3 regions of the Desulfitobacterium chlororespirans DSM 11544 genome follow, and region 2 is predicted to be linked to each of the others. Evidence: riboswitches for the same ligand, from Rfam matches in the RefSeq annotation. Region 2 holds a riboswitch; each other region holds the start of a gene.
The links. A riboswitch is a leader RNA that binds a small molecule or an ion and turns the genes downstream of it on or off. The one in region 2 is predicted to bind cobalamin.
Positions count from the first base shown of each region.

Region 1 (4,151 bases), on a different contig from region 2:
GAGAGAGCTATGAGCAGTGACTTCACTTCCCGTCCACCTCAAAAACACCATTGGAAGATATGGTGGGAATTAATTCGTCCCCACACTTTGACGGCCGCCACAGTTCCGGTTCTGCTGGGATCGGTTCTGGCCTTGCTGGAGGGGAAGACCCATCTTCTGCTTTTTGCCGCTATGATGATCGCCAGTCTGCTCATTCAGGCGGCAACCAATCTTTTTAATGAATACTACGATTATAAGCGGGGATTGGATACGGAGAAATCGGTGGGCATTGGCGGCGGCATTGTGCGTCATGGTATGGCTCCCGGCCTGATTATGACCCTTGCTCTGAGTATGTATGCTATCTCGGTACTGCTGGGCGTCTATATCTGTGCTTCTTCCTCCTGGTGGCTGGCAGCGGTGGGGTCCTTGTGCATGCTGATGGGCTATCTTTATACCGGCGGTCCTTATCCTATTTCCTATACTCCCTTGGGAGAGCTGTTTTCCGGTTTGTTTATGGGCTTTCTGATCATCCTCATTGCCTTTTTTATTCAGACCGGTTATGTTTCAAGTACGGCCGTTTTAGTGGCGGTTCCCAGCGGGATTTTAGTAGGGTTGATCAATCTAAGCAATAATTTGCGGGACCGGGATGGGGATAAGGCCAACGGACGCAAAACCATTCCCGTTCTATTGGGACCGGAAAAGACGATCGTATTTATGGGGATCATGTTTGCCGTTGCTTATCTCTGGATCGTGGGGCTGGTGGTGGTCCGGCTTATTACCCCCTGGGCCCTTGTGGCCTTACTGAGCATACCCAAAGCGAGGCAGGCGACGAAAGGCTTTGTGGGGAAGGTGGAACCCATTACCATGATGCCTGCTATGAAAGCGACCGGACAGACCAATACCTTTTTTGGTTTGCTGCTGGCTCTGGGGCTGTTGGTGGGGTATTTTCTCTAATGTACGGACTTTAAAGAAGAGAGCAACCCGCCTGAGGCGGGTTTTCCTTTACACTATCAGCAAGTATAAGCTTACGCTATATACTTTCCAAGCATAAGTGCAACCAGCGATTTCGCCTCATTGGTAAGCATGCGTTTAAAGCACGGCGAAGCCGGGTTTTCTTTATTATGCTAAAGGCAATCCTTAACGGAATCCTGGGGTTACGCTCAGGGTTAATGAAAGATTGAGAGGAGAGGGAGGGGAAAGATAATGAGGGTTCCGGAGCAAAAGACAGGTGTTTTTTCCTGGTTTGGGTTTGTCCTGCCCTTCGGGGAGAGAATCTCATTAATACAGGAGGCGGGGTTTACAGGGACCTCTCTTTGGTGGGAAGATGAAGAGGAACCCTTTCCTATGCCCAAGGAAAGGATGCCGGCCTTAGTACGGGAAAGAGGATTAATCCTGGAGAACATTCATGTACCCTGGTGTGATGCCAATGCACTGTGGTCGGATGAGCAAGCTTTGCGCGGAGAGATCATCGCCAGGCATAAGCAATGGATAGAGGATTGTGCACGGTTTGAGATTCCTTTGCTGGTGATGCATTTATGCGATGGGGAAAACCCGCCGCAGCCCAATGAGTACGGGTTGGCAAGTATGGGGGAACTGGCCGGGGCTGCGGAGAGACAGGGAGTCAGGATTGCCGTGGAAAACACCCGTCGCAGGGACAGTGTGGAGTATGTGCTGGGGCAGATTGCTTCCCCGGCCCTGGGTTTTTGCTTTGACAGCTCTCATCACCGGCTGACGGATCAGGAGGATTTTCACCTGCTGAGAGCCTGGGGTAACCGCCTGATGGCTACTCATTTTTCCGACAATGACGGGGTGGAGGACCGGCATTGGCTGCCCGGTCATGGTGTGATCGATTGGGCTAAAGTTGCCGGGGCCTTTCCGAAAGGTTATCAAGATTTTCTCACCCTGGAAGTATACCCTAATCCTCAGGAAAGACAAGGGAAGCCCCAGGAATTCCTGGAGAGGGCTTACGATAGAATCAGCGGAGTCAGGATTTTGATTGAGAATTCTTAACAGTCTGTGCAAACTGTTATAGGTATGTTATATTTGTTATATATTAATGAAATTTCATAGAAATTGGGATGAGTGATTCTGTTTGCAGGAAAGAAAACAAACAGGATTGAAAAGGGAAGTCAGTTAAAGCTGATGCGGTGCCCGCCACTGTAAAAGGGAGTCAACCATAAGATGTCACTGGATAGTTTATCCGGGAAGGCCTGAGTTGATGATGATCTTAAGCCAGGAGACCTGCTCATCTCCCCAAAGTAAGATTACCTACGGGATGTTAGGGAGGTGGATTTTTGTGTCGTCGTTGAACAACTTGGATACAAGCTAGCCTTCTAAGCCCTTCCGTTAGTGAAGGGTTTTTTTATTTGCAGTAATTTGAATCAGAGTGAAAGGCTACTTAAGGAATGGTAAATCATGATGTTTTAGAGGAGGATACTTATGCAAGTTTTGACCAAGCTTAACCTTAAACGGATATTAGCCCTCTGCCTGTCTGTCTTTGTGCTGTTGTCTGCGGCAGGGTGCACTAATTCAAGTACGCCGACCGGTGGCAGCAGTCCGGCAGCTGCCCCTTCCCCAGTGGATAAGGATGCCGAAATTGTCCTGGGAGGATACCGCAATCTTGCTCCCGGTGAAAAAGACGGATATTATTGCAGTGCTATTCTTTACGTGTGGGAACCCCTGATTAAGCAGGATGATCATGGGGCGCCCCTTCCCGGCCTGGCCGATAGCTGGGAAATGTCTGCGGACGGCAAGGAATGGACCTTTCATCTGCGGCAGGGGGTGGTATTCCATGATGGGGAAATGCTGAATGCAGATGCTGTCATCGCCAATTTCGACAGGATGAAACTGGGGGTGAAAACCTCATCGTTCTATCCTCTGGATATTAATGCTCATTATCCGGAATTAAAAGAATACGCTAAGGTCGGCGACTATGGGATCAAATTGACATTTGAGAATCCTGCGCCAACCCAGCTCTATAATATGGTTAGCTTCGGCAGTGCCATCTATAGCCCTAAATGCTTTGATGAGGAAGGGAATTTCCAAGGCATCGCCCAGGGCACAGGGCCTTTCCGGATAGTGGAAAATGTGAAAGATCAATATGTTTTGCTGGAGCGCAATGAGAATTATTATGGGGAAAAAGCTAAGGCGAAGGCTGTCCGGGTGAAAGTCATTCCTGACGCAGACACTCGCTTCTCCGCCTTGAAAGCAGGGGAAATCCTTGGAGTAATGGACTTGAGCGCTATACCGGCTTCTTTAGCGGTAGAGTTAAAAGATCAATCTCAATTTGCACTGACCACGACAAAATCCACCATGATTCGTTTTCTCGGGGTCAATGGAACCCAATTCCCCTTCGATGATGTACGGATGCGTCAAGCGGTCAGTTTAGCTTTGGACCGTCAGTCCCTGGTCGATGATCTCTATAGCGGGTATGGAACCCCGACGACCAATATCCTGAATTACAGTACTCCTTTTTATACAGATATTCCCGTAGAAGAAAATCTTGAGAAAGCGAAAGCCCTTGCTAAGGAAGTGCTGGGAGATCAGCGCCATAAAATAGTCTATATGATTAACGGTGCTGAAACGACTCAGAAAATGGAGGCTGAACTGATTTCGTCCTGGCTTTCTCAAATCGGTTTGGATGTGGAGATTAAGGCCATGGAGTATGCTACCATGCGGGAGGAGATGAAAGCGGGGCACCATCATCTGGCCCGTCTTCAGCAGGGACTTTCCAACAGCGAGGCTTCAACGATTTTCAGACGCTTTATGCTTTCCACAGGAGATCATAACAAGAATTACAGTCTGGGTTACACTAGTCCTGAAGTTGAAGGGTTGATGAAAGAAGCGGCATCCTCTCTTGAACTGGAAAAACGCACCGCTATCTATAATCAAATCCAACGAATTTCCACGGAAGAACTGCCGGTCATTCCTCTTTTTAATGATGTGACTTTGATGGCTTACAGCACAAAACTAACCAACTACGAAGCTAAGCTTTATGGGCTGGAGCTGCCGAAAGTGGAATGGGCTGAATAGGGAATGAGCCGCTATATCAGCCAAAGAATTGCCTCACTGATACCGGTGTTGTTCGGCATTACTTTGCTCGCCTTTGCGCTGGGGGTAATTTCCCCCGGCGACCCGGCGGAAATTGCTTTAAGCCGGGGCGGTATGTCCGA
Region 1 covers NZ_FRDN01000011.1:195,502-199,652, forward strand. The annotation lists gene BUA14_RS18135 (1,4-dihydroxy-2-naphthoate polyprenyltransferase) at 10-933, shown strand; gene BUA14_RS18140 (sugar phosphate isomerase/epimerase family protein) at 1,183-1,989, shown strand; cobalamin riboswitch at 2,043-2,242, shown strand; gene BUA14_RS18145 (ABC transporter substrate-binding protein) at 2,419-4,011, shown strand; gene BUA14_RS18150 (ABC transporter permease) at 4,015-4,151, shown strand, end outside.
Region 1: linked by a shared signal. The riboswitch ahead of BUA14_RS18145 (ABC transporter substrate-binding protein) and the one ahead of BUA14_RS07275 (bifunctional cobalt-precorrin-7 (C(5))-methyltransferase/cobalt-precorrin-6B (C(15))-methyltransferase) in region 2 are both predicted to bind cobalamin.

Region 2 (4,151 bases):
TTCGTCGGCGGTCATCGGCATTTCCAGCTCTAAAATGCTGACTCCGGAGGGGCAGTGTGACTGGGCAATCTCCCAGGCGACACTTTCCCGCTCCATCTTGGATTTGGGTATGGCGACGACTTGAATAGCTTGTAATATTTCCACGGCCTTCAGGGTAATGAGCTTAGGGTCCCCTGGTCCTACACCCACCCCATAGAATTTGGCCTTTTCCCCGATCAGGATGTTTACTGTGTTTTTGTCTTCATTCCTATCCTTCTTCACTTTGTTCCTCCTTAGTTCCTCGTCTCGCAGCCAGTTTGCAGTTCTGCAGTGCTTTTTCCCCTGCCAGGGGTCTTGGCTCCTGTGTTTGAGCGGAGACCTCAGCTTCCTTTTCTTCCTGAGAGTATAAATACAGGATTTTGGGCCTGGGCAAGATGAATATCCTTAATGCCCTTCCAGCGTACAGCTTGGATCGAAACCACCTCAACATCCTCGTATTGCAAGCTTTTCAGGGCCTCCATACCATGAGCTAATGTCTCTAAAGTTACGGCAGTCACGACTGCCCGTCCCCCAGGTACCAGAGGGGCTTGGTGTAAAATCTCCCGAATCTGTCCATGGCTTCCGCCAATAATACAGACATCCACAGGCGGGATTTCCTGTAATGCCAGCGGTGCGGAGCCACGAATCAAGCGCAGGTTTCTTACCTGAAATTTCTCCTGATTCTTCAGGATCAGCTCTTGAGCCTCCGGATTTTCTTCCACCGCATAAACACAGCCGCGATGAGCCAGAAAAGCAGCTTCAATGCTTATACTTCCCGTCCCTGCTCCTACATCCAGGACCCGGCTCGCGGGGATAATTCCCGCCTTAGCCAGAACTTGAACGCGAATCTCCGTCTTGGTCATGGGGACATCACCGCGCATAAACTCCTCATCCTTGATGCCAAAGCTCCTGGACGGGGAGAGCAAAGATTGCTCCGGCTTATGCTCTGCTTCTTCAGGATAGAGGATCATCACCGCATTGGCGAAATCTTCTTCTGAATTCATAAGCTGATGAGCATCTGTATTCAGCCAACGCTCTTCCGCATAGGTTAAGGCGTTGCCAAGTGAGATTCGCGGATTAAAACCATAGGTGTGATAATACTCAGCGACCTTCCGGGGTGAGTTTTCACCTCCAGTAAGCACTCCCACAGGCCGGCTGAGCTGTAAAGGCAAACAGTTCAGCGGACGGCCATGGACACTAAGCAGTTCAGCATCCTGCCAGGGCACCCCTGCCCGGGCAAAGGCCAGCTGAATGGAGCTGAGGCCGGGCAACACTTGAATTTCTTCTTGTGGAAACTCCCTTTTCAGCCAGGGAAGCAGACTATAAAAACCTGGATCACCGGAAACCAGAACACTGGCTTTTTTGCCCTGCTGCAATACTTTCTGCAAGGTTTGCTGAGTTTCCGCCAGATTTCCAGTGACTCGGTATGACTCTCCTTGGAAATCCGGGAACAGCTCCAAGGCTCGTTTCCCTCCTACCAAAACATCGCTCTGAGCGACCATTGCTTCAACAGCCTGAGAAACCCATGCACTCGTACCAGGGCCTATCCCCACTATTTGAATCATCCCATCACTTTCCCCTCGATTAAGCTCAATTAAAAAGCAAACTAAATAAAGAAAACCCGGCTTCGCCGAGCCTTAAACCCATACCCCCAAGTGAGGTGAAGCCGCTGGTTGCCCTTATGCTTAGAAAGTATATAGCACAAGCTTATACTTTCTGATAGTGCAAAAAAAGAGCCCTGAGCGGCTCTTTGATTCTTCCCTTCGGCAATTCCGAAATCGTCACTACACCCATCGCTCGTGGCCGTAACGCAATGTTCAAGGCAGGTCTCCTGGCTTCCAGTCTTTATGCCTCTTCCCTTCCCAGGCTTATCCCAGTGGGCCTTAAGAGACACTCGTGGTTCACAGTGGCGGGACCGCGCCGGATTTTCACCGGCTTCCCTTTTCTTCCTCTAAAGAGGAACCTTGAATACTATTCGGTTGTTGAGACAACTTAATTCGAATTACTAAACTATTCTCTATTTTCGCCAAAATTCCTCCTCCATCGGGGGCCAACGCCAAAATTCTTTGCCGATCTCCTTAGCCGGAGCGTCCCAGGCGATGATCTCTCCGTTAAGCAAAGTAAAAGCAGTTCCCACCTGAAGTTCCCCATGCACATGGTCTTGAGCCCGGTGACTTGCCCTTTCAGCCAGTTTAAACAAAAGACTCCCCCAGCCCTTGCTGCGAATTTCTTCGGCAGCACCTTCAACTGTCGGCAACTCCGCGATGGCCTGCAAGGAATTCTGATCCATACCAGCCAGGGCGGCATGAGCTACCAGGATCTCCATCCGGGCATCGGCAACATGAGTATGAGTATGGAAAATTCCCCCGGCCACTTTAATGAGTTTGCCAATATGACCTAAGAGGAGCACCTTTTCGATCTTGCGATAAGCAGCCTCTTCCAGTAAAAAGCCCACAAAATTACTCATCTGAATAATGGCTTCCTCAGGAACCATGAGCTGCTCCCTGGCTACCCTAAAGCCATAATTGCCAGGAGTCAGAACAATGGCTTTATGTCCATAAGCGACGGCTTGATCCAATTCAGGCAGGATCGAATTCTTAAAGGCTTCTTCCGACATCGGCCGCACGATACCCGTTGTACCTAAAATCGATACCCCTCCCATAATTCCCAGTCGGGGATTCAAAGTCTTTAGAGCAAGCCGTTCCCCTTCAGGCACTTCGATCACCACCAGGACTTCTTCCTGGGGAAATATCTCCCGTACCGCGGCCTGAATCATGGACCGGGGAACAGGATTGATAGCGCTTTCCCCCGGAGGAATCTGCAGACCCTTTTTGGTGACAACTCCGATGCCCCGCCCGCCACGAATGCGGATTTCTCCTCTTTCAGAAAGGAGCTGCACCCTGGCTACCACTTCCAAACCATGGGTGACATCGGGATCATCTCCCGCATTTTTGATAATGCTTACCCAAGCAACATCTTCTGCCATGTCCCATCTATGTACGGACAATTGAAGCCGTTCGCCCTGAGGCAGCGGGATATCCACCTCTGTTCCCTGATGCAATCCTTTCAGCAAAAGGCAGGCAGCTTTTGCCGCCCCTGCTGCACAACTGCCCGTAGTAAAGCCCGTTTTCCATGAATGCCTGTCCTTCGTCTTTTTCCTCATATCCGCCGCCCCACCCATTATTGTATTTAACTCTAATGCTATCATTTCACCTCATAATTTCAAAATCCTTCATTTTGATACGAACCTTTTGCTCATAGTTTTTATAAAAAACGTCCAATTCCCCAATATAGTTTTCTTTCCAGGGTTTGTTGCGGCCACAATAGTGAATAATCGCAGTATTGTGGCGGACCCAATCCAGATCAATTTTAGCATCCCAATACTTGGGGTTCAGATTATAGAGGGCATAATATCGTTCACTGAGATTATAGATTTTCGCATCTACAGTCAGGGTTTTATCACTATAGACCCCATTGAGAACATCCTGGTCAGGCAGGAATAAGCGGTGCTTGTACTCTTCAATATATGCGTAGACTTCATGAACATCCTGTTCCTGACGCAGCAGGGACAAGTTCATCATCATCACCCCCGAATTGACATAGGTGCTGTCTTCAACCATATTAAGCCTGACGTGATTAAGCTTTTTCAATAGTTCCTTAACATGGGAGGCTGCTGCGAAGAAGTTTCCCTGGAAGTCTATCGTGTAGAGTTCCTTTAAAGGATTTATGACAACAAGATCAGGATCCAGGTACAAAATCCGTTCAAGGTGATCGGGAAGATAATTCACTGCAAAAATCCGATAATACATTTCCTTGGGATAGCGGCTGGTAATGGGCGCCTTGCTCAAACCTTCATCGGCTAGTTTAATTCCTTCAATCTTACATCGTGAGGTATCAATGGCCTGATCGATACGTGCAAAGTCCTCCTTGGACATGGCGGAATGGGCTACATAAACTGTAAACTGCTCCCCTGGATTGGAGTCAAGCAGAGAGGTCAGCATAACCATTAACTGTTTTACATAGCCCGAATTCAGGGTGACTAAAATATTCATCGTTTTACCCCTTTGCTGATTGATCTTATCCTGATTGATCATGCTGATTCATCTTAGAGTAAGAAGATGATGCGATGCAGC
Region 2 covers NZ_FRDN01000005.1:291,667-295,817, reverse strand. The annotation lists gene cobI (precorrin-2 C(20)-methyltransferase) at 1-261, opposite strand, end outside; gene BUA14_RS07275 (bifunctional cobalt-precorrin-7 (C(5))-methyltransferase/cobalt-precorrin-6B (C(15))-methyltransferase) at 360-1,583, opposite strand; cobalamin riboswitch at 1,823-2,000, opposite strand; gene cbiD (cobalt-precorrin-5B (C(1))-methyltransferase CbiD) at 2,036-3,199, opposite strand; gene BUA14_RS07265 (glycosyltransferase family 8 protein) at 3,228-4,112, opposite strand.

Region 3 (4,151 bases), on a different contig from region 2:
TCTGACCATTGCCGATCACCATTTGCGCACCATTATCGATTATACCCAGCGGATTGCCCAGGAACTTCATGTGGTAGGACTCATGAATATCCAGTACGCCATCGCTGAGGATAAGGTCTACGTCCTGGAAGCCAACCCCAGAGCTTCCCGTACCGTACCTCTGGTCTCGAAAATCTGCAATACCCCTATGGCCAAGCTGGCCACGGAGTTGATTCTGGCTGATTACACCGGGGAAAAGACGGATATCGCAGCAAACTTTAAGCCTGCTCAGATCACCCATTACGGTGTCAAAGAAGCGGTCTTCCCCTTTGACAAATTCCCTGAAGTGGATCCCGTCCTCGGCCCGGAAATGCGTTCCACCGGAGAGGTTCTGGGCATGGCAGATTCCTTCGGTCTGGCCTATTTCAAAGCCCAGGAAGCAACCCACTCCCCCCTGCCCTTCAGCGGAACCGTGCTTATGAGTATTGCCGAACAGGACCGCTCTTCAGGGTTAATCGAAACCGCCCGGGAATTTCTCAAGCTGGGCTTTAAGATCAAGGCCACTCAGGGGACCCGGAAATTCCTTCAGGATCATGGCATTGAAGCCGAATTCATCCACAAAATCGAGGAAGGCCGTCCCAATATCCCCGATGGTATCATGAACGGCGAGATCCAATTGGTCATTAACACTCCTATCGGCAAACGCAGTCTCAAAGATGATTCTTACATCCGCAAAACCGCCATTAAGTACAAGATCCCTTATATCACCACCACCCCCGCCGCCTTAGCCAGTGCCAAAGGAATTGCCGCGTCTCAGGAGGCGGCTGCCAATAAGACCGTGGTTAAATCCTTGCAGAAATATCATGGTGAGATAATGTAATTTAGGTAATATAATTTTGCTTATTTAAGGCTCATTTAATTAGATAATGTGATTTAGATCGTTGACAGTCCCCTTGCTTTTAAGATATGATTTTATCAGTCTTGGCTCAACTGGTTTTAGGTTGCGCACCCCTATATATAGTGTTTTTTTATAAATTTTCATCTATATATGGTGTTCAACGAGATTTTGATGTATAATGAGACTAGTTCATTAATAAGGAATCTCATAGGTGACTGTACAACCACAGTTGAAAAGGGAAGCCGGTTAGAGACCGGCACGGTCCCGCCGCTGTAAGGGGAATATGCTTCTTGGCATTACCACTGAAAAGGTTTTCGGGAAGGTAAGAAGTATAGATGATCCTAAGTCAGAAGACCTGCCTATGTGTATACCACCAACTCTACGGAAGATAGAGTATGTTGGGCTGCTAACGGCATGTTGTTTTTAGCTTCTCGACATCTCTGTCGGGAAGTTTTTATTTCACTGTCAGAAAGTATAAGCTTGCTCTGTATACTTTCTAAGCATAAGTGCAACCAGCGACTTCGCCTTATTTGCAAACATACGTTTAAAGTAAACAAGTGGGTCGACAGTGTCTTCGGGCGAAGCAACAAAGTGCGAAAGCAGTGCTTTCGGGGTTTTCTTTATCGGAACGGAATAGACACCGGTAATAGAACAGAATAGACGCCAGTAATAAAATGGAGAAAAGAGGGAGATTTTATTTGATTACTAAGATTCGCAAGCGCGACGGACGGGAAGCTCCTTTTAACATTGAAAAAATAGCCAACGCTATCTTTAAGGCGGCCAGTGCCACGGGAGGCAAGGACTATCAATCCTCTCTCCTTCTTGCTGAAGAAGTGGTCAACTACCTTGAGGTTAACCTACATAAAAAAGTCCCCTCTGTGGAAGAAATTCAGGATGCTGTGGAAAAGATCCTGATCGAAAGAGGCCACGCCCGCACAGCCAAAGAATTCATTCTCTATCGGGCGGAACGGACCCGTGTCCGGGAAATGGATACCCGGCTTATGAAGGTCTATGAGGAGCTGACTTTTAAAGAAGCCAAAGACAATGATATGAAGCGGGAAAATGCCAACATTGACGGAGATACCGCCATGGGCACCATGCTGCGCTACGGCTCCGAAGGAGCTAAACAGTTTAATGAGATGTTTGTCCTAAAGCCCGAACACTCTAAAGCCCACAAAGAAGGGGATATTCACATCCATGATATGGATTTTCTCACCCTCACCACCACCTGCTGCCAGATCGATATTATAAAACTTTTCAAAGAGGGCTTTGGGACCGGCCACGGCTTCTTAAGAGAACCTAACGATATCCAGAGCTACAGCGCTTTGGCTTGTATCGCTATCCAATCCAACCAAAACGACCAACACGGCGGCCAAAGCATTCCTAATTTTGATTACGGTATGGCTCCGGGAGTAGCCAAAACCTATATTAAGCTTTACAGGCAAAACCTGCTTAAAGCCTGCGAGCTTTTAATCCATCAGGATGTGGATCAGGAGGAGCTGGAAGCCCATCTCAAAGATGTATTCATCGCCCTTGTCAACCAAGGCGGGCCTACACCCACCCTTTCCCCTGATCCGGACTATTTTGAACAGGAAGCCGCACTGCTTCTAACCCTTCCTAACCTTAATCTGGATAGGCCTACCATCCGCAAAGCCCAAGAGTTTGCTGTCAAAAAAGCTCTCGCCGAGACGGATAAAAAAACTTATCAGGCTATGGAAGCCCTGGTCCATAACCTCAATACCATGCACAGCCGTGCCGGAGCCCAAATTCCCTTCAGCTCCCTCAATTATGGCACGGACACCACCCCGGAAGGCCGTATGGTGGTCAAAAACCTGCTCCTGGCCACAGAAGCAGGTCTGGGCAATGGCGAGACCCCTATCTTCCCTATCCATATCTTCAAAGTGAAAGAAGGGATTAATTATAATCCCAGTGATCCTAACTACGATTTATTCCAGCTGGCCTGCCGGGTCAGTGCCAAAAGACTCTTCCCCAACTTCTCCTTTATTGATGCTCCCTTTAACCTGCAGTACTATGTCCCGGGCAGGCCTGAGACGGAGATTGCCTACATGGGCTGCCGCACCAGGGTTATCGGCAATATTTATGACACTTCCCGGGAAACCATCTTTGGACGGGGAAATCTCAGCTTCACCACCATTAACCTCCCCCGTCTTGCCCTGAAAAGCCACCAAAACCGCACTGAATTCTTCGCCATGCTGGATGAGAAAATCGACCTGATTATCAACCAGCTCCTGGAACGTTTTGAAATTCAAGCCCGTAAAAAAGTCAAGAACTTTCCCTTTCTCATGGGACAAGGGATCTGGCTGGATTCCGACCAACTGGGCTGGGATGATGAAATTCGCGAAGTGCTGAAGCACGGCACCCTTTCCATGGGCTTTATCGGACTGGCTGAATGCCTTATGGTTTTAACTGGGCAGCATCACGGGGAATCGGAAGAGGCACGGGAGCTGGGACTGGAGATTGTTCAACAGCTGCGCCGACGCATGGATGAAGCAGGACGGGAATACGGGCTGAATTTCTCTCTCTTAGCCACTCCTGCCGAAGGCCTCTCCGGTCGCTTCATCAAAATGGATCAGGAGCTTTTCGGCAGCATCCCCGGTATCACGGACAAAGAATACTACACCAACAGCTTCCATATCCCCGTCAGTTTCCCCATCAGCGCCTTTCACAAAATCAGGATTGAAGCTCCCTATCATGAGCTGACCAACGCCGGCCATATCACTTATGTGGAGGTCGATGGTGATCCCACTCAAAATCTGGAGGCTTTTGAGAAAATTGTCCGTTGCATGAAAGAATCCGGCATCGGCTTCGGCGCCGTCAATCATCCTGTGGATCGGGATCCCGTCTGCGGATATACAGGAATCATCGGCAACGAATGCCCTCGCTGCGGCCGCGAGGAAAGCTCCACCCCCTTTGAGCGCATCCGCCGCATCACAGGCTATCTGGTGGGAACCTTGGATCGCTTTAACGACGCCAAAAAAGCCGAAGTCCGGGATCGGATTAAACACCTGAATTGCCTTGACTTCTCCTTTGCCGAGAAAGGTTTGCTTTAAGATGGACCCCCGCATCCGGATCGCAGGAATCATCGAGGAGTCCATTGTGGATGGCCCGGGCATACGCCTGGTGGTGTTTGCCCAGGGCTGCCCCCACCACTGCCCCGGCTGCCATAATCCTGAGACCCATGCTTACGAAGGAGGAAAAAGTGTCGCCATCGCGGAAATTCTCCAGCGTTTGGCCATGAATCCCCTCCTTGACG
Region 3 covers NZ_FRDN01000003.1:560,729-564,879, forward strand. The annotation lists gene carB (carbamoyl-phosphate synthase large subunit) at 1-859, shown strand, start outside; cobalamin riboswitch at 1,070-1,254, shown strand; gene BUA14_RS02500 (anaerobic ribonucleoside triphosphate reductase) at 1,576-3,948, shown strand; gene nrdG (anaerobic ribonucleoside-triphosphate reductase activating protein) at 3,950-4,151, shown strand, end outside.
Region 3: linked by a shared signal. The riboswitch ahead of BUA14_RS02500 (anaerobic ribonucleoside triphosphate reductase) and the one ahead of BUA14_RS07275 (bifunctional cobalt-precorrin-7 (C(5))-methyltransferase/cobalt-precorrin-6B (C(15))-methyltransferase) in region 2 are both predicted to bind cobalamin.